2 regions of the Halomonas sp. 113 genome follow, and region 2 is predicted to be linked to the other one. Evidence: predicted binding sites of a transcription regulator. Region 2 holds the regulator's gene; the other holds the start of a gene.
What was found. Region 2 encodes sigma-54, which starts transcription at its own class of promoters, with help from an activator protein. Its sites were predicted from a motif close to TGGCACNNNNNTTGCTNT; they were not measured.

Region 1: a site for sigma-54 is predicted at 2,676-2,693, ahead of YERSI8AC_RS16650 (circularly permuted type 2 ATP-grasp protein). Genes of this name have one in related genera too.

Annotation. Positions count from the first base shown of each region.
Region 1 covers NZ_LR881453.1:3,506,239-3,516,345, reverse strand. The annotation lists gene YERSI8AC_RS16655 (transglutaminase family protein) at 1-2,415, opposite strand, end outside; gene YERSI8AC_RS16650 (circularly permuted type 2 ATP-grasp protein) at 2,780-4,261, shown strand; gene YERSI8AC_RS16645 (alpha-E domain-containing protein) at 4,266-5,276, shown strand; gene YERSI8AC_RS16640 (zinc-binding metallopeptidase family protein) at 5,273-6,343, opposite strand; gene YERSI8AC_RS16635 (CoA-acylating methylmalonate-semialdehyde dehydrogenase) at 6,618-8,117, shown strand; gene YERSI8AC_RS16630 (hypothetical protein) at 8,206-8,898, opposite strand; gene YERSI8AC_RS16625 (peroxidase-related enzyme) at 9,077-9,658, shown strand; TPP riboswitch at 9,783-9,888, shown strand; gene YERSI8AC_RS16620 (sodium:solute symporter family transporter) at 9,878-10,107, shown strand, end outside.
Region 2 covers NZ_LR881453.1:1,980,895-1,991,001, forward strand. The annotation lists gene pmbA (metalloprotease PmbA) at 1-1,222, shown strand, start outside; gene YERSI8AC_RS09250 (HPr family phosphocarrier protein) at 1,239-1,508, opposite strand; gene rapZ (RNase adapter RapZ) at 1,554-2,486, opposite strand; gene YERSI8AC_RS09260 (PTS sugar transporter subunit IIA) at 2,574-3,044, opposite strand; gene hpf (ribosome hibernation-promoting factor, HPF/YfiA family) at 3,049-3,357, opposite strand; gene YERSI8AC_RS09270 (RNA polymerase factor sigma-54) at 3,455-4,870, opposite strand; gene lptB (LPS export ABC transporter ATP-binding protein) at 5,000-5,749, opposite strand; gene lptA (lipopolysaccharide transport periplasmic protein LptA) at 5,761-6,279, opposite strand; gene lptC (LPS export ABC transporter periplasmic protein LptC) at 6,291-6,860, opposite strand; gene YERSI8AC_RS09290 (KdsC family phosphatase) at 6,861-7,403, opposite strand; gene YERSI8AC_RS09295 (KpsF/GutQ family sugar-phosphate isomerase) at 7,456-8,442, opposite strand; gene YERSI8AC_RS09300 (ATP-binding cassette domain-containing protein) at 8,768-9,580, shown strand; gene mlaE (lipid asymmetry maintenance ABC transporter permease subunit MlaE) at 9,648-10,107, shown strand, end outside.

The DNA.
Region 1 (10,107 bases), 1.5 Mb from region 2:
CCCTTCGGGCATTTGTTGAAGGGCGATTTCCAGCTCATAGAGGGCTTCATGGCGAGCTTCATCCACCCGCGGGGCTTGGCTGGTGGGGCCAATAAACAGACCCGAAAACAGGTAAGAGAGACTCGGGTGGTGCTGCCAGTAGGTGACTAAACTGGCCAGCAGATCCGGACGACGCAAAAACGGTGAGTCGTCAGGCGTCAACCCGCCCAGGGTGACATGGTTACCACCGCCGGTGCCGGTATGGCGCCCATCCAGCATAAATTTCTCGGTGCCCAGGCGGGTTTTTCGCGCTTCTTCATATAGCCGTTCGGTTTGTGCTACCAGGGTTTGCCAACTGGCCGCGGGCATAATATTGACTTCGATCACGCCGGGGTCAGGGGTGATCATAAAGTTTTCCAGGCGCGGGTCTCTCGGCGGTGAGTAACCCTCTACCATGACCGGGCAAGCGAGTTCCTTGGCGCACTCCTCAACGGTACTCAGTAGGTCAAGGTAGTGCTCTAAGCTGGTCAGCGGCGGCAGGAAAATATGCAGGCGGCCATCCCGCGGTTCCACACATAGACTGGTGTGAATGACGCTACTTTCCCGGTCGATGTTTGCCCGTGGCTGCTGTTGAACGGCTTCGCCTTCCGGATGCGATGGGCTAGGGTGGCTTGAGCGACCCAGGCGTTCGGCATCGCTGATATGCAGCTGTTCGGCGTTGCGGCGGGCGACTTCGCCGTGAATATCGCCCAGTTCAGGCCGGGGGGCGAACAGCGATTCAGGCTGTGGCTGCTCCTCTGGGTCGGCCCAGGGCAGCGCTGAAAGCGGTAAGCGTAGGCCCATGGGCGAGTCACCGGGCACCAGGAATAAGTGGTCGCGCTTGAGCGGCCAGCGGCCGCTCTCCCAGCGGTGAGCTTGGCTGATCGAGTGGCGCAGCGGCAGGGCGTAGCCCACCACTTCGTCCAAGCCTTGCTCTAACAAACGAGCTAAACGGTGGCGTTCGGCGTCATCTTTGAGATTGGCTTCCCGCGGATCCACATTGACGGGCAGCGACTGCTCTTTCCAGAGGTAGTAGTAGGCATCCTCAAACGCCGGAATCCAGTAGCGCTCAGCCACGCCCAGGCGTTCGCTAAGTGCTTTGGTAAAGCGTTGGGCAGTGGTGTCATCCACGGCTACCTTGGGGGCGCCTTCCATACAAGCTAGCCATTTTGGATCTCGCCATAGCGGCACGCCATCTTTCCGCCAATAGCAGGCCAGCGCCCAGCGCGGTAACGGTTCACCGGGGTACCATTTGCCCTGCTGTTGCTGAATAGCGCTGCCGGGCGCATAGGCGGCTTGCAGCCGGGTTAGCAGTGCCTCGGCGCGCTCGCGCTTGTGCTCACCTAACGCTTCGGTATTCCACTGAGGGCTCTCCATATCATCGACGGATACAAACGTGGGTTCGCCCCCCATAGTAAGGCGAACGTCCTGCTGTAAGAGTTCAGCGTCCACTTGGTCGCCCAGCGTGCAGATACGCTGCCACTGTTCATCGCTATAGGGCTTGGTGACCCGTGGGTCTTCATGGATGCGCTCGACCTCCATGGTCACATCAAAGGTGACTTCACACTTATCCGAAAATCCGGTGATGGCCGCGGCGCTACCCGTCGTCGGAGTGGCGGCGAGGGGAATGTGTCCTTCGCCAGCGAATAGACCTGAGGTGGGGTCAAGGCCTACCCAGCCGGCGCCGGGCAGGAAGACTTCGGTCCAGGCGTGCAGGTCGGTGAAGTCCACCTCGCTGCCGCTCGGACCGTCCAGCGCTTTAACATCTGACTTGAGCTGAATGAGATAGCCGGACACAAAACGAGCGGCGAGGCCCAGATGGCGGAAAATTTGCACCAGCAGCCAGGCACTGTCGCGGCAGGAGCCGCTGGCGAGTGTCAGCGTCTCTTCGCAGCTCTGAACACCGGGCTCCAGGCGTACTAGGTAGCCGATTTCATCCTGGAGTCGCTGATTAAGCGCAACCAGAAAATCGACGGTGGTAGTCGGTTCGCGGGGAACGGCTTTGAGCCACTCCATCAGCCGCGGCCCTGACTCGGTTATTTCAAGATAAGGGCTTAGTTCTTGGCGCAGCGCTTCTGGGTAAGCAAAGGGAATCGTTTGCGCAATATCGTCCAAAAAGAAATCGAACGGGTTGATCACCGTCATCGGAGCGATTAGCTCGACGGCAATGGTTAACTCTTTGCGCGGTTCAGGGAACACCACACGGGCATTGAAGTTGCCAAACGGATCCTGTTGCCAGTTTAAAAAGTGGTCATCGCCGGAGAGTTTGAGCGAGTACGACTCAATGTGAGTGCGGCAATGGGGCGCCGGGCGCAGCCGAATAACATGGGGCGAAAGACGCACCGGGCGGTCAAAGTGGTAAGCCGTACGATGATACAAGGCAACGCGAATGGTCATGAGCCACCCTCAAAAGAACCGTTATTAACCGGCTGGTCGGTTGGGTTAAGGAATAACCGAACGTTTCGCAAGTATCGTTCCACTTTTACTTTTTTGCAGCCGCTATCTTAACTAAGACGTTTAACTAAAGTGGAAATCGCGTTATGCACCAACTTGATGCCACTTGCGCGCACCAAGATAGGGCGTAAAGGCGTTTTAATTTCCTCGTGCTCTCTGTCAAGCGGCGTTTAAGTAAGTGAACGTTGAAATATCGCAAAAGATGGTACGCATTTTGCTCTCATTTGTTTGATTGTTTTGCACGCGGCAGGCCTACACTGAGCATTGAGGAAGTTGCCGCTTCCACCCCCGCGCCAGGAGAGCGCCCATGAGCCAAGTGAATTGGAATAACTATGCGTGTCGTGATTACTACGATGAGCTGATGGCCGCTCCCGGTCAGCCACGCGAGTCAGCGGGTGAATTGTGCAACATGTTGGCAAGGTTTAGTGCCGAGGAGTTAGCGGAGCGAAAAACTGCGGCGGAGATCGCTATTCGTACCATGGGGATTACCTTCACCGTCTACTCTGAAGGCGCGATGATTGACCGTGCCTGGCCCTTTGATATTGTGCCGCGAATCATTCCCGCCAGTGAGTGGCGTAAAACCGAGGCAGGCCTTAAGCAGCGCGTGCAGGCGCTGAATCTATTTATCGATGACCTTTACCATGATCAAAAAGTCATTAAGGACAAAGTACTGCCCGCCGAGGTGCTGGCACAATCGGTTAATTTCCGCCCCCAGTGTGTTGGCATTAACCCTCCTCACGGTGTATGGGCTCATGTATGTGGCTCTGACCTGGTGCGCGATGGCGACGGGACGCTCTACGTGCTGGAGGATAACTTACGCATTCCTTCCGGTGTCTCCTACATGCTGGAAAACCGCAATGTCACCAAGCGGGTACTGCCGGAGCTGTTCGCCTCAGGCAAGATTTTGCCCGTTGATGACTATGTGGCTCAGCTTTACGACATGCTGGCGGCGATGTCGCCAAGGCCAGGTGATGACCCCCAGGTAGTGGTACTGACCCCCGGGATCTACAACTCTGCCTATTTTGAGCACGCCTATCTTGCCCAGCAAATGGGCGTCGAGCTGGTGCAGGGAAGTGATCTACTCGTTGATGACGATGATGTGGTGTACATGCGCACCGTGGAAGGGCTACGCCGGGTCGATGTTATTTACCGCCGTGTAGACGATGAGTTTCTCGACCCGGAAGCATTTAACCCGGAATCCATGCTGGGGGTGGCGGGCCTAATGCGCGCCTGGCGGGCGGGGAAAGTAGCACTTGCCAATGCTCCGGGGGCCGGCGTGGCGGACGATAAGGTCGTTTACGCCTTTGTTCCCGCGTTGATTCGCTACTACCTCGATCAAGAGCCGCTGATCCCCAACGTGCCCAGCTACCTGTGTATGTTCGAGGACGATCGCCGCTATGTACTCGACCACCTGGATGAATTGGTAGTGAAACCGGCCAATGAGTCGGGGGGCTACGGCATGCTCATTGGCCCACGCTCAACCAAAGAGACCCGCGAAGAGTTTGCCCGCTTGATTAAGGCGAACCCGCGCAACTATATGGCTCAACCGACCCTGGCACTGTCGACCACGCCTACGCTGGCGAATGGATTACCGCAGCCGCGCCATGTGGATTTGCGCCCCTTCATTCTTTCGGGGCCAGAAATCCATGTCACCACCGGTGGACTAACCCGCGTGGCATTGATAGAGGGTTCGTTGGTGGTGAACTCTTCTCAAGGTGGCGGCAGTAAAGACACCTGGATTGTAGAAACCGACGATAAGGCGGCAGCGGCCGCGGTGAAAGGAGCCTAACGCCATGCTGTCACGCGTTGCAGAGAACCTCTACTGGATGGCGCGCTATATTGAACGTGCGGAAGACACTGCCCGTTTGCTGAGTGTCAATAGCCACCTTATGCTCGATTTGCCGGGTCGCTTACCGCTCGGTTGGGCACCCCTTATCGAAATGACCGGCAGTCTGGAAGCCTTTACCGCACGCCATAAAGACTTTGATGAACGCAATGTGGTGCACTTTTTATGCGCTGATACTGACAATGATATTTCGATTATCTCTGCGCTTGCCAGTGCCCGTGAGAACCTCAGAACCACTCGGGATGTGGTGCCCCGGGAGATTTGGGAAGAGGTTAACCAGCTCTATCTGAGCGTGGCTGATCATGCCGAAAACGGTGTTAGTCCACGCCGTCGCGATAGCTTTCTCAAAAGCGTCATCCGTAGCTGCCAGGCGTTGACGGGCCTGATTGAAGGCACGTTAAGCCATGGCCCTGCGCGTACCTTTATTGAGCTGGGGCGTCAGTTAGAGCGGGCCGATATGACTACTCGCATCGTGGATGTGCGCTCTGCCAGCCTGCTGCCGCAAAACCCTGAAGAGCTACTGCCGTTTGAAAACCTGCAGTGGATGAGCGTACTCAAATCGCTCACCGCCTACCAAATGTACCGTCAGCAGGTACGCTTACGCGTTCGGGGCCCGGATGTGCTGCGCTTTTTGCTGCAAGATCCTAATCTGCCACGCTCCATTGCCTGCAGCTTGGAGACGCTGGGCCATGAGCTGACGCTACTGCCAAGACAGGATCGACCGGCAGCGACCGTTTCACTGGTGCGCGCCGATGTGGTGGATGCCGATATTCAAGCGCTGGCCCACTCACCCAGCAAGCTGCACCTGTTTATCGACGAACTGCAGATCGGCTTTGCCGCTATCCACGATACTCTTAGCGCAACCTACTTTGTGAATGACGACAGCGTGCCCCGCGTCACCCAAAACCAGAGTCAGAGCCAGAGTCAAAGCCACGCAGGGGATAACGATAACGACTAACCAGTGGGGGAGTCGCGCTCTAGCGGGCTGGCGGCCTGCACGATTCGATGCAGGTACGCCAGCTTCTCGCGCACCGCTGGGGCAAGCACTCCTGGGGCCAAATCGAGCAGGCCCATATCCCGGTTGAGCTCATTCACTGCCATCCCTACCTGATGAAAGGCAATCAGCATGCTCTCCAGACTGCCGTCGTACTCAACGGGGGTAATGCCCATGTGCAGTGCGGTATCCAGCACGGCGACTATATCCAAGTAGTAGGCAAATGTTTCAGCAAAATCTTCCCAGGGGTGCATGGTGGCGTAAGCAGAGATGAAGCGATTAGGCCAGTCGCTGGGCGCCCCCTGCTGGTAGTAGCGCTCTAACGCTTCGGCATAGGTTGGCCGGTGGTGATTGCCAAATACCGCACGGCAATTTTCTTCATCGCGATCCTTAACCAATACATCCCAATAGTAGTGGCCGATTTCATGGCGGAAATGACCAATTAATGTGCGATGGGATTCGTTCATGTCGACCCGCAAACGCTCGCGTTCAACGTCGTCGGCTTCTTTGATGTTGATGGTGATATGCCCTGCTGCATGGCCGGTATACACCTTCTCTGGCTTGGCGGTGGAACGCCATAAGCCCTGGTCGGGGAGGGCATCAGCCATAAATGAGAAGCTTAACGGCACAGCAATGTCGTCGTCTTTGGTACCGTGGGGAAGTTTAAGTAGATCCAGAGTATGAAAAAGGCGCCGTTTAGCAGCCTCTAGTGCCGCCCAACGCTCACGGTGGCCTGCAATATTGAGGTCGGGTATTACTTCGTTGTAACGACAGCAGTCGCAGAGCGTGTCCGCTTGGCCGTGTTCCATCACCACCAGCCGATTACATACGTTTTCAACAGCGTAGTTGTGGCACTTCATTAGCGCTGTATCGCAACCCGGGTGGGTACAGCGATAGCCGCCGTTATCCAAGGGCTCAATGGCCACGATATTGCTACAAGCAGGGCACCAGCCTACTTCTGACTGACAGGCAAGGCAGTGGGTGTTTTCGTAGAACAGCGGATTGCCACAGCGGCAGTGAAAGGTCTGCATAGATAATTCCCTGTGTTTAAACACGCGCTTTCGCCGTGGGCGATCCGCAAGCCTGCGGCACACTGATTAGCCGAAGCATAGCCAGCGTGGTGCCACAATGGAAAGGCTAATTGACGTCCTGGCGTAGATTTTGTTTACTCATGAGATACTTGGTTGACGTTAACGTCAACTTGCTGCTATACCCTGTGTACTTGCCTTACCGCGATGCGTTTTAAAAACAGCTTTTTTAATACTCGCACCCATAACAACCACAACCATAAATAGGAGCAACGCTATGTCCGTTCGCGAAATTCCCATGTATATCGATGGCCAGCCCGTGCAGTCACAGAGCCAGGAGTGGCGCGACGTGGTCAACCCCGCGACGCAAGAAGTAGTGGCTCGAGTGCCGTTCTGTACCGCTGACGAAGTAGAACGCGCTATCAGTAGTGCCAAAGAGGCGTTCAAGGAGTGGCGTAAAGTGCCGCTGGGGAAACGCATGCGCATCATGCTCAAGCTGCAGGCGCTGATTCGCGACAATACCGCTGAACTGGCGGCACTTATCACCGAGGAGCATGGTAAAACCCTGCCCGATGCGGAAGGCGAAGTGGGTCGTGGTCTGGAAGTGGTAGAGCACGCTTGTTCGATTACTTCGTTGCAGTTGGGTGAATTAGCCGAAAACGCTGCCAACGAGGTAGACGTTTACACCATGCACCAGCCGCTGGGGGTGGGGGCTGGGATTACCGCCTTTAACTTCCCGATTATGTTGCCCTGCTTTATGTTCCCGCTGGCGATTGCCACCGGAAATACCTTTGTGCTTAAGCCCTCCGAACAGGATCCCAGCTCCACCATGCGCTTAGTGGAGCTAGCCCATGAAGCGGGTATCCCAGCGGGCGTGCTCAACGTAGTGCACGGTGGCCCGGACGTGGCCAATCAAATTGCCGATCATCAGGATATCAAAGCGCTCTCGTTCATCGGCTCTACCCATGTGGGGTCGCTGCTGTATAACCGTGCAGCAGCGGCGGGCAAGCGCATGCAGGCGATGATGGGCGCCAAGAATCACTGTGTGGTTATGCCTGATGCTAACCGTAGTCAAGCGATCAACAACCTGCTGGGCTCAGCTTTTGGCGCTGCGGGCCAACGCTGCATGGCGAACTCGGTAGTGGTGCTTGTCGGCGAGGCACGCGAGTGGCTAAGCGATATAGTAGATGCGGCGCGAGCAATGAAAGTAGGCCCAGGCACTCAGCTTGATGCGGACTTGGGCCCGCTGGTGTCACCTGCTGCCCGTGATCGTGTACTACGTTTAATCGATGCAGGGGAGAAAGAGGGCGCCAAACTGATGGTTGATGGTCGCAAGGTTCAGGTAGAGGGTTACCCCAACGGTAACTTCGTGGGGCCGACCCTGTTTGCCGATGTAACCGCCGATATGACCATTTATCGCGAAGAGATTTTTGGCCCCGTGCTGTGTGTGGTCAGTGTTGAAACCCTGGATGAGGCGATTGCCTTTATCAATGCCAATCCCAACGGCAACGGTACCTCCATCTTTACTAACTCAGGCTGGGTAGCGCGCCGGTTTGAAACCGATATCGATGTTGGACAAATTGGTATTAACGTGCCAATCCCCGTACCGGTCGCTTACTTTAGTTTCACCGGGTCAAGGGCTTCAAAGCTGGGCGATTTAGGGCCCAATGGTAAGCAGGCGATTGCATTCTGGACACAAACAAAAACCGTAACGGCACGTTGGTTTGAACCCGAGAATGTTTCCAGCGGTATTAATAGCACGATTTCGCTGGGTTAAAAAAGTGGCGCTAACTGGCTCCGCTTAAGCGGGGCCAGTTGCTAACGAGGTCGGTTAACCGCTTGGCAGATCAAGCCAGGTGGCTGGCTTAAAAGTTGTCAAACAGCGGAAGGCTCTCTTCAAGCAGCTGTTCAATGGGGCCGAGCTGGCTTTCATGCAATACTAACAGCGACTCCTTACCCATAAAGTGTTCAGCAGGGGGGACGAGCAGAGCAAACTCACCCTCTTCAAGGTGAAACTCATGTATTTCGCGCATTCCCAGCGGAGTTACACACTGCGTGCAGCGGTAGGTGTCATCTTCGCCATAAATCAGCCGATGGTACATTTTAAACAGCGTATATAGTGCCAAACCACCCTCAAAGGCTGGCCAGCGCGCAGGGGTCTCGCGAATATCGTTGGTAAGGTCTTGCCCTTCGGCTTCGGCGTCTGCAATTGCATTGGCAAGCGGGGCGGCAAGAATGGCGCTGTTGTCGGCAGGTAACGGTGTGTTGTGCTTAGAAGCGTGTTCAAAATCTTGTACAGCGCGCTTAAAGTCAGGAACGCCATCAAGAGTATAGTCGACATGCTGGAGGTCTTCGGGCTCACAGCCGCCATTTTCCCAGCCATGAATGACGCGAAGTGTCATTTGACCCCGTGTCATTGGGCGGGCAAGCAGCATATGTAGCATTATACGAATGTGCAGCTGACGCTCATCGGTATCATTTTCAAATGCTCGGTAAGGGTCAGTAAACAGCTCGTTTAGACGACCGGGGGTATGTTCCTTGGCTTCGTTATGGCTCATGACAGTGTCCCTTTGAACGAACTGTTTATTAAGAGTAGCGCATGTTTTTTTGTCACAGAACGAATCTTCAGTATGGCGAGTAGGGCGGCTGAATAAAAGCCTCTTAATTCAGCTTTTTGTTACACAACCGCTAAGCCGTTTTTATGAGATGGCTAAACTTAACAAGAAAGAGGTGAGCATGTCTTCATCATTAAGTCGTTTTAACGTGCCTGAAACATTGGATGACCTGCCTGACGATATTCGCAATACCATTTTGACCGTTCAGGGTAAAGCGGGTTTTGTGCCCAATGTCTTTCTGATGTTGGCCCATCGCCCTGCTGAATTTCGTGCTTTTTTTGCCTATCACGATGCGTTGATGGAGCGCGAATCAGATACCCTCACCAAAGCCGAAAAAGAGATGATTGTAGTGGCTACCAGCGCACGTAATCGCTGCCTATATTGTGTGGTTGCTCACGGGGCACTGGTGCGCATTTACAGTAAAGACCCGCTACTCGCTGACCAAGTGGCGATCAACCATCGGGTGGCGCCGATTAGCGAGCGCCACCGGGTGATGCTCGATTTCGCCATGCACTGTGCCATCGATGTGGGTGAAATGACTGATGAATGGCTTGCCCGCCTGCTGGAAGTAGGCTTTAGTCAAGAGGATTGCTGGGATATAGGCGCGATCGCGGCGTTTTTTGGCTTGTCGAATCGGTTGGTTACCCTGGCAGGTACGCCACCCAATGAGGAGTTCTACCTGATGGGGCGAGTGCCTCGCTAAGAGGCGACCAGCGCACCTTAACTTTACTAAGCTATGATTTTGATTGAGAATAGTTCTTGAGACAGCGCTTCGAACAGTACCCAAAAACGTACTTAGAAAAAGCGCTTAGCAAAACACCTACATTCACTGTCGCCAGGGGAGCCCTGCATAAAAGGGCTGAGATGCGGCTACGCAGACCCTGGAACCTGATCCGGTTCGTACCGGCGGAGGAAGTGCGACATGCTTTACCTAACGTTAGCCGTGCTTGGTGCGGCGCTGTGCTGCTTTGCTTACTTAGGCCTCCGGGCTCGCTGGGTGAATGGCCCACTTGATGACTATGTCACCGCCCGTAACTCGCAAACGGCATCTACCCTGGGGCTCTCCTTCCTTGCCTCCGGCATGGGCGCATGGATTCTCTTTGCTCCTCCTGAAATCGGCGCCTTTGTTGGCCCGCTGGCCCTGGCAGGCTA
Region 2 (10,107 bases):
TCAGGGTATAGGCGTTAGCGTACGCCTGGGCGAAGTTGAAACGGTTGAGTTATCCCGTGACCAAGGCATTGCCGTCACGCTATACGTGGGTCAACGTAAAGGCAGCGCTTCATCCACTGATGCCAGCAGTGCCTCGATCCAGGCAGCCGTAGAGAAAGCGCTGGCGATTGCCCGCTATACCGGCGAAGACCCGGCCGCAGGGTTGGCCGATGCCTCCCTTATGGCTACTGAGTTGCCCGATCTAAAAGTGCACTACCCCTGGGCGCTCACAACGGATGAGGCGATTGAGTTAGCGCTTGCCTGCGAGCAGGCGGGGCGAGACGTTGACGGCATCTCACAGTCAGATGGCGCGTCTCTCTCCAGTGGCGAAGGGGTGCGCGTTTACGCCAATAGCCACGGCTTTTTAGGTACCCAAAAGGGCAGTAGTCACTCTCTTTCTTGCATGCTGATTGCCCAAGACGCGAGCGGTATGCAGCGTGATTATGACTACACCTCTGCCCGTGACCCCAAGGCGCTACGTGACCCCGCTGAGGTGGGGCGCGAAGCCGCGATGCGTACGCTGCGCAGGCTAGGTGCTAAACGGCCGCCAACGGGCACCTTTCCGGTGCTGTTTGACCCATCGTTGGCCAGTGGCTTGATTGGCCACCTGCTCGGTGGGTTAGCCGGTGGTGCGCTTTACCGGCAGGCCTCGTTTTTGTGCGACCGGCTCGGTACACCATTGTTTCCCGACTGGTTTAGTCTTGAAGAGCGGCCAATGGAGATTGGCGCTACGGCAAGCTCACCGTTTGATGGCGAGGGCGTGCAAACGCGCAATAATCGCTTTATCGATCAGGGACGCATTGCCAGCTATATGCTCTCTTCTTACAGCGCTCGTCGTCTCGATATGCAAACCACGGGCAATGCCGGTGGGGCACGTAACGTGCGTTTAGCAACGCCACTGCAATCACGCGAAAGCTTGTTGCAAGAGATGGGGCGGGGTATTTGGGTGACTGAGTTGATGGGCCAAGGTGTCAACGGTGTGACCGGTGACTATTCCCGCGGTGCAGCAGGTTTTTGGGTCGAAAATGGAAAGGTGCAGTACCCGGTCGAAGAGTTCACCATTGCCGGAAACCTGGAGCGGATGTTTGCTGGCTTAGTAGGTATTGGCGATGACACTGATACCCGTGGCAGTGTTCACACGGGTAGCTGGTTGATTGATGCCATGACCGTGGCGGGGGACTAACAAGCCAAGCGGCGGCTTACTGATCCTCCTCAAAGCGGGCGTCGAACAGCGCTTGAATCGCTTCAAGCGCCTGTTCGGCGTCATCGCCTTCGGCGGTGATTCTAAGCTCGGTGCCACAAGGTGCGGCAAGCATCAGCAGTGACATGATATTGGCGGCGTCGGCGGCCTGTTGCTGTTTGTAAACGCGTATTTTTGCCGTGAACTGTTGGCCGCATTTGACCAGTTTTGTCGCCGCGCGAGCGTGTAGCCCGCGTTGATTGGTAAGTGTAAGTATGCGTTCTGGCACCCTGGTTCCTTTTCGCCGAGTGGTGTCATTAATGGATAGACGCGCTTAAGAGGTCTCTGGCCGCTCGTTAGGTGTGGAAGCGCTGACGAGGGGAGCGGCCAACTGTTCGCTTATGGTGTAGTGCAGACCCAGTTCGCGGTGGCGAAGTTGAACTTCGCCCATGCTAGGAGTCAATTTTTCCGCTAACTTCTCGGCCATATAGACCGAGCGGTGCTGGCCACCAGTACAGCCAATCGCGATAGTCATGTAGCTACGTTGGCTATTCTGGTAAGCGGGTAGCCAACGCTCTAGCCAGGCCAAGATGTCGTCGCTCATGGCATCAACAATCGGATAGCTGTTCAAAAAAGCCACGATTTCCGCGTCGCGGCCAGTGAACTGGCGCAGCGTTGGATCCCAGTACGGATTTGGCAGGCAGCGCACATCGAAGACCAGGTCGGCGTCTAACGGTACGCCGCGTTTATACCCAAACGATTCCAGCGTTAGCGTCAGCTTGTCGCGCCGCTGATGGGCTACTTGGTCGGTAATGCGACGGCGTAAATCGTGCACCGATAATCGTGATGTATCGATCAATAGATCGGCCAGATCGCGAATATCCTCTAGCGTCGTCTCTTCTTTATTGATCGCCTCTTCCAGCGTCATTTCGCTATCGCGGGTCAGCGGATGACGGCGACGCGTTGCTGAGTAACGCTCAAGCAGTATGCGCGCATCGGTGGTCAGGTAAATAACTTGAAAGACGATTTTACGCTGGCGCAACTCGTCTAATAAAGAGGGCAGGCGCTCCAGAGCTCCCGGCAAATTGCGGGCATCAATACTCACCGCTAAATGTGCTCGGTCGCCCTGGTCACGCAGTTCATCCACCAACGACCCCAGCAACATAGCTGGGAGGTTATCAATCGCGTAGTAGCCAAGATCTTCCAGCGCTTGCAAGGCGATAGATTTACCTGACCCGGAGCGGCCGCTAATGATCACCAGTTGCATAGAGTCTCTCTTTGCTTTGATCAAGCTGCGTTGAGGGTGGTGAGCGGATAACCTGCTGTGATCTGCCCTGAACAGGGTTTCAGACCCTTAGGCCGCTGATTGCTCGCGAATTTTGGCGGTAATCAGCTCAAGCAGTTCGCGCTGGCTGGCTGCTTTACGCAGTTGCTGGCGCGTGTCCGCATCATTCATGATGGTCGCTACCTGACCCAGTAGTGAGAGATGCGTGTCATCTGCCTCTTCGGGTACCAACAGGACAAACACCAGATCTACCGGGTCGCCGTCGATAGCGTCAAAATCGATCGCTTCAGCCAGTTTCAAAAATCCAGCGATAGGGGCGTTGCAGTGGGGGCTACGCGCATGAGGAATAGCCACGCCGTTACCAATACCCGTACTACCTAAGCGCTCGCGGCCGATTAAACGGCTAAACACTTCTTGGCTGTCCAGGCTGGGGATATTTTGGGCGATAAAGGTGCTGTAAAACTCCAGCACCCTTTTTTTGCTGCCCCCGGGGACGTCGAACAGAACGCGTTCCGGGGGGAGTATGGTTTCCAACGTCATTGAATTAACGCACACCGGCGCCTTGGGCGCGAGCTTGTGCTTTTTCCTTGTGTTTAACGAGTTGACGGTCGATTTTGTCCGCTAGTGCGTCGATAGCGGCGTACATATCACTGTCTAGGGCTTCCGCATGTAAGTCAGCACCTGCGGCGTGCAGCGTACAGGCGGCCTGCTGGCGCTCTTTCTCCACTGATAAGGTGACTTGCACCGTAGTTATATTGTCGTAATGGCGCTCTACACGCTCAAGCTTCTCGTTGACATAGTCACGCAAGGCGTCAGTCAGTTCTACGTGATGACCAGTGATATTTACTTGCATTGACGTGCTCCTTATCCATCGGACTGTACTTCGATTGTAACCCTTTTTGCCGCGTTGCAAAGCCCTTGTCGAGAGTTTCCCTGAAACGTTAACGAAGTTAGCGCAAACGACGCCGTTCACTGGAAGAGGGAATGCCCATGGCTTCACGGTATTTCGCCACCGTACGACGCGCCACTTGAATCCCTCCTTCGCCTAATAGCGTCACTAAGCGGCTGTCTGAAAGCGGCTTGCCGGGCGGCTCCTCTTGAATCAGTTTCTTGAGTCGTGCACGGATGGCGGTGCTGGAGTGGCTGTCGCCATCTTGACCGCTCACCTGGCTTGAGAAAAAGTATTTGAGTTCAAACACACCACGGGGTGTATGGATATATTTTTGCGTCGTTACCCGTGAAATAGTCGACTCGTGCATCTCCACGGCTTCGGCAATGTCGGCCAGTATCAGTGGTTTCATGGCTTCTTCGCCGTGCTCTAAAAAGCCAATCTGGCGGGTAATGATTTCGCGACCAACACGCAGCAGCGTATCGTTTCGGCTAGAGAGGCTCTTGATCAACCAGCGCGCTTCCTGCAAGTGCTCTTTGAGAAACTGGTTGTCATCGCTTTTATCCGCACGCTTAATCAAGCTGGCGTAGTCGGGCTGAATGCGCAGCCGTGGCAGGGCCTCGGGGTTGAGCTCTAAATGCCAGCCTTCATTATCGTGGCGGACGACTAGATCGGGGGTGACATAGCTGTCATCGGTGTCGCCGTAGGCGCTGCCTGGGCGTGGGTCTAGGCTGCGAATAAGCAGGATGACATCGGACAGCTGTTCGTCGTCGAGCCCTAGACGGCGTTTCAGCAGACGCATATCGTCTTTGCCAAGCGCTTCGAGAAACTGCCGCACCAAGCGGCGGGCGGGAACCAGCAGTGGCGTATTATCGGGGAGAGCGGCGAGCTGCAGCATCAAGCATTCACGCAAGTCACGGGCAAATATGCCGGTCGGCTCAAACTGCTGGAGCTTGAGTAGAATGGTTTCCACTTCGCGTTGGCTTAGCCCGTCAATGCCCTGGGCACGAAGCCCTTCACGGATGTCGTTGAGCGGCTGGGTCAGGTAGCCGTTGGCGTCTAGCGCGTCGATTAAACTTTCCGCGACAAGCTGCTCGCGAGCGCTAAAATCGGTCATGGCGAGTTGCCACAGCAGGTGGCCATGAAGGCTCTGCCCGGCTGCCTGGCGCTCAAAGTCGGGGCCTTCGCTGCTGCTGCCCCCCTGGCTTCCCATATCTTGATAGGTATCTGACCAGTCGCTATCTACCGAGAGCTCAGTAGGGATGCTCTCTGACCACTCTTCTTCCTTAGGCTCGCTGACAGCCTGTTCACTAAATTCATCTTCCTGCTCCAGCATGGGATTGGCATCGAGGGCCTGCTGAATTTCTTGACGAAGATCCAGCGTAGAGAGTTGCAGCAGCGCAATGGCCTGCTGCAACTGGGGCGTCATGGTCAGCTGTGTGCCGATACGCAGTTGGAGAGAAGCTTTCATGACCATCTGAGAACCACTCGTTAATCAGAATGCTCCACCCTAGTGCGAGTGAGTGCTTGGCGCAAGTGCAATAAGCATGCCATTGGTCGTAAAGTTGTTTTAAAGCGCTATTTAGGGGCGATTAAGGCAAAAACATTACAGGCGAAAATCGGCGCCCAAATACACATCCCTTACTTTTTGGTTGGTGAGAATCGAGGCGGGCGAGCCACTGGCGATGATTTGCCCATCGCCGACGATATAGGCGATATCGCAAATGTCTAGTGTTTCACGCACGTTGTGATCGGTGATCAGCACGCCGATATGGCGCTGTTTCAGTGCACGAATGATGGTTTTAATCTCACCTACCGAGATGGGGTCAACGCCCGCAAAAGGCTCATCGAGCAGTATAAAAGCGGGCTCTGTGGCTAGCGAGCGGGCTATTTCTACACGCCTGCGCTCGCCGCCCGAAAGGCTCATGCCCAGGTTGTCGCGAATATGGGTGATATGGAAGTCTTCGAGTAGCGCTTCCAGGCGCTGTTCGCGATCGCTGCGGTTAAGCTCTTTGCGGGTCTCGAGTATCGCCATAATATTCTCGGCAACCGAGAGTTTGCGGAAAATAGACGCCTCTTGAGGTAGATAGCCAATCCCCGCAGCTGCGCGCTCGTGCATGGGGGCGCGCGTTAAATCCACATCGTCGATACCCACCTTGCCAGCGTCGGATTTGACCAGCCCAACAATCATATAAAATGAGGTGGTTTTGCCCGCGCCGTTGGGGCCCAAAAGGCCAACGACACTGCCTTGGGATATCTCTAGATTGATGTCTTTGACCACTCGGCGGCGTTTGTAGCTTTTAGCCAGGTGGTGGGCATAAAGGGTTTTGATCGGCGCAGTGTCAGCAGTGGCCACAGCTAGGCTCCCTATTGTTCAGGCTGAAGGGTCATGCGTATGCGCTGGGGCTCGCTGCCATCAACGTCAGAGCGCGCTTGAATCACTTCTCGGTCAATAAAATACTCAAGGCGACCGCCACTAAAGGTGTCCTCTTGCTGGGTCAGTTCGGCTTGGTCGATCAGCTCTACGCGACGCTCGGCGACGTGATAAATAATCCGCCGCGCCCAGCCTTCCGTGGGGCCTTCTTGCCCTTCGCCTTGATGGCGCAAGTAGGCGCGCTCACCGGTAGCGGTGGCTGTCGAGAGTTCGCCCGCGTCGTTGCGTTCGATCTCTACCCGCTCGCCGCGCAGCTGCATTTCGCCTTGGCGAATGTCCACATCCCCAGTATAAACAGCTGTGCCTGCCCGCTGATCAAGATCTAAACGGTCGGCTTCCACTTCCACTGGGGCTTGTTGGGAAGATGAGTTGGTTTGGGCTAACACTGATAAAGGTATCGCTAAACCGAACAGTGCAGTGTAGAGCAGGGCTGGGGAAATCATGGCTTTCATGGCGGTTCCTATTAGCGTTGTGTGGCCGGGGGGTGCGTGCCGCGCACATTATCCGTTAAGCGAACCTGGCTGGTGTTAAGCCAAACGTCCATATGTGAAGCGCTCATTTGCTGTGGCGGTTGCTGCATCAATACCGGTGTGTCACTCCATGCATGCTGCTCGAGGCCATCATAGTGCAGTAGCTCGGTATCTAGCTGCCAGCCTTCATCTGGTGCAAACAGCCGAGCCGAACCTGACAGCAGCAGGGCTTGGGTAGCGGTGTTGAGCGTGCCTACAGCGGCGCTGGCCAGCCACTGACGGTTTTCGCTGTCATACAGTACTGCCTCGGGCTCTTCCGTCCAGGTTTCGCTGCGCTGCGGGGTATGGATAAGGCGCGGTGTTTTTAGCGACTGCATGACACTGCCGTTATCCCCGAATAGGGTAATCTCGGCATTTTCCAGCACGTGGCCAGGTTCCTGAGCCTGTGCTTCGGGATCGATGCTGGTGTCTTGAGGCCCGCGGGGGTCAAGCCATACCAGCAGAATCCCCAGCGCGATGACTAGCCCGGCTAACCAGAGGCGTACTTTAAAGCGTTTAAACATTTACGTGCGGCCGTGCAGATAGGTGTCGAGCACCGCGCCCCAGTGTCCTTGAGATTCAAGCAGCGTATCGCAGATCTCACGTACGGCACCGTGGCCACCCAGGCGTTCGGTAGTCCAGTCGGCGTGGGTATGCATATAGTCCGGCGCGTTTGGCACGGTAATGCCGACGCCGCAACGTTTGATAGCCGCTAGGTCGGGTAGGTCGTCGCCACAATAAGCCACCTGCTCTAGTTCAATATCGAGGCGCTGGCAGAGCCCGCGCAGTGTGGCCAGCTTGTCTTCACAGCCTTGGTGAACATGGTCAATGCCGAGTGCCGCCGCGCGTTGGCTAACCATGGGGGAGTCGCGCCCGGTAATCAACGCGACATGTACGCCCACGCGTTTGAGAAGCTTTAGCCCGTGGCCATCCTGGGTGTGGAATGCTTTGATTTCGATACCATCGGCCTGAAAGTAGAGGCGCCCATCGGTAAGGACGCCGTCAACATCCAGTGCTAGCAGGCGTACACGGCGGAGTCGGTCGAGTAGCGAGGCAGGTAGGGTCATAGAACCTCCATATCAATCAGTTCGTAAAGCAGGTCGTGTTGGCGCCGCTGGGTTAAATAACGCCGCTGGCGAGCAGGTCGTGCATATGTAGAGCCCCAATTGGGCGCTGTTGTTCATCAACCACCGCTAGCGCGGTAATACGGCTTTCTTCCATGATACGTACCGCTTCGGCCGCCAGGATATCGGGGCCTATGCGCTTGCCCGGCCGGGTCATGACATCATCAACGCGCACGTCGCGCAGATTATGGAATTGATCCAGCGTGCGGCGTAGATCGCCATCGGTGTAGACCCCCGCTAATCGTCCTTCGCTATCCACTACGCAGGTAAAGCCAAGCCCTTGCCGGGTAATTTCGAGTAATGCGTCGCGCAGCGGGCTGCCCAATGCGACTTGGGGCAGGCGTGCGCCGTCGTGCATGAGGTCTCTAACGCGTAGCAGTAAGCGCTTGCCCAAACTGCCGCCGGGGTGGGAGAGGGCAAAATCTTCAGCGGTAAAGCCGCGTGCTTCCAGTAACGCAACCGCCAGTGCATCACCCAGGGCGAGGGCAGCGGTGGTGGAACTGGTGGGGGCTAGATCGAGCGGGCAAGCCTCACGCTCGACGCCACTGTTTAGGTGCGCATCAGCGTGCTTGGCAAGCGTGGAGTGGGGCCGCCCCGTCATGCTGACCAGCGGTGTGCCCAGGCGTTTAAGCAGTGGTAGCAGAGCAGTGACTTCGGCAGTTTCGCCCGAGTTAGAGAGCGCCAACACTACATCTGCGCGGGTAATCATGCCTAGATCGCCATGGCTGGCTTCGCCGGGGTGAACGAAAAAAGCCGGCGTGCCGGTACTGGCAAGTGTCGCCGCTAGCTTGCCAGCAATATGCCCCGACTTGCCCATACCGGTCACCACGACACGACCTTGGCAGGCGAGAATTAGCTCACAGGCGCGATCAAAGCTTTCGTCTAGCTTAGCCTGAAGGCCTCCAATCGCTGCCTGCTCGATTTGTAGCGTACGCAGTGCGCTTTCACGTAGTAGGCTGGAGGGGGCGATAGGCTGGCGCATAGCGTTTTCTCTTAACAAATGAAAATATACAAGTAGTAACCGGTAAGAATAACATCTCGACACCTCTAATAGGCAGTAATTGAGGCGACTCCCTGGGGGCATACCCGCATCACCAGTGTCGAGAGCAGGTTTAGGCGAGGGTAAGCAAGCCTTTGCAACTTTGATAACCCTGAACAATAGGAAAGCCCATTCGTGCAGTAATGCCTTGTAGCGTTATAGTACAATGTTCGATAATGTTTTAGAAACGCTGTTTTCTAATTGCGATAGCCGCAAGTAGGGTATGCTATACAGCTTTAGTCGCGCCTCGTTAAGAGTCAACTGATCCATGACAGATGCACCCTTTATAGAAATTGAAGAGCTTTACTTTTCGCGTGGTGATCACGAAATTTTCCGTGGCGTGAATATGACCATACCGCGGGGTAAAGTAACCGCGATCATGGGACCAAGTGGTACCGGTAAAACCACGCTACTGAAGCTGATCGGCGGCCAGCTAACCCCGGAGAGTGGTCGAATACTCATTGATGGGCGTGATGTTCATAAACTGTCCCGGAAGGCACTATTCACGCTACGCAAGCGGATGGGAATGCTGTTTCAGAGTGGTGCGCTGTTTTCTGATTTGGATGTGTTTGAAAACGTTGCCTTTCCGCTGCGGGTGCATACGGATTTGCCCGATACCATGGTGCGTGACCTGGTGTTGCTCAAGCTACAGGCGGTCGGCCTGCGCGGAGCGCGACACTTAACGCCTGCGGAGCTGTCCGGAGGGATGGCGCGCCGGGTCGCATTGGCTCGTGCGGTGGCGCTGGATCCAGAACTGATTCTGTATGATGAGCCGTTTGTTGGTCAGGATCCCATCTCTATGGGCGTGTTGGTGCAGCTAATCAAGCGCCTTAATCAAGCGCTGCAGCTAACCTCGGTGGTGGTCTCCCATGATATCAAGGAGACCTTGAGCATTGCGGACTATCTCTATCTGATCGCCGATGGCCAGGTGGTAGCCCATGGCACGCCGCAAACCTTGGACACAAATCAAGATCCCCGGGTTAGCCAGTTTATTCATGGCGAACCTGATGGCCCGGTACCATTTCACTACCCCGCTGAGGCGTTTTATCGCGATATTCTGGGCGAGGCTCCGGTTAAATAGAACTGCTGGGGTGGGTGACACAAGGCGCTTAAATGCACCAATGCAGGGTAAATAAAGGGCAGAGTTAATGCAGTCAAAGTTCTCTAATAGCGCCGCGCGTGTTACACGGCTGGGGCGCCGAGGGTGCGACTTAATGGAAGCATTGGGTCGCGCGGGCGTGTTTCTATTCCAGTCGGTGGTCGGCGTGCCTTCCCGGGAAGGCTGGCGATTATGGTTGCACCAGATGCACTTTGTTGGCGTGCTTTCGTTAGCCATTGTATTGGTGTCGGGGCTGTTTATCGGCATGGTGCTGGCACTGCAGGGCTATACCATTTTGGTCGATTTCGGGGCTGAGCAGGCGCTGGGACAAATGGTGGCACTGTCGCTATTGAGGGAGTTAGCCCCAGTGGTGGCAGCACTACTGTTTGCTGGCCGGGCGGGATCTGCGCTCACCGCCGAGATCGGTTTAATGAAAGCGACAGAGCAGCTCACCAGCATGGAGATGATCGGTGTTGACCCACTGCGCCGCGTGGTGGCGCCACGCCTAT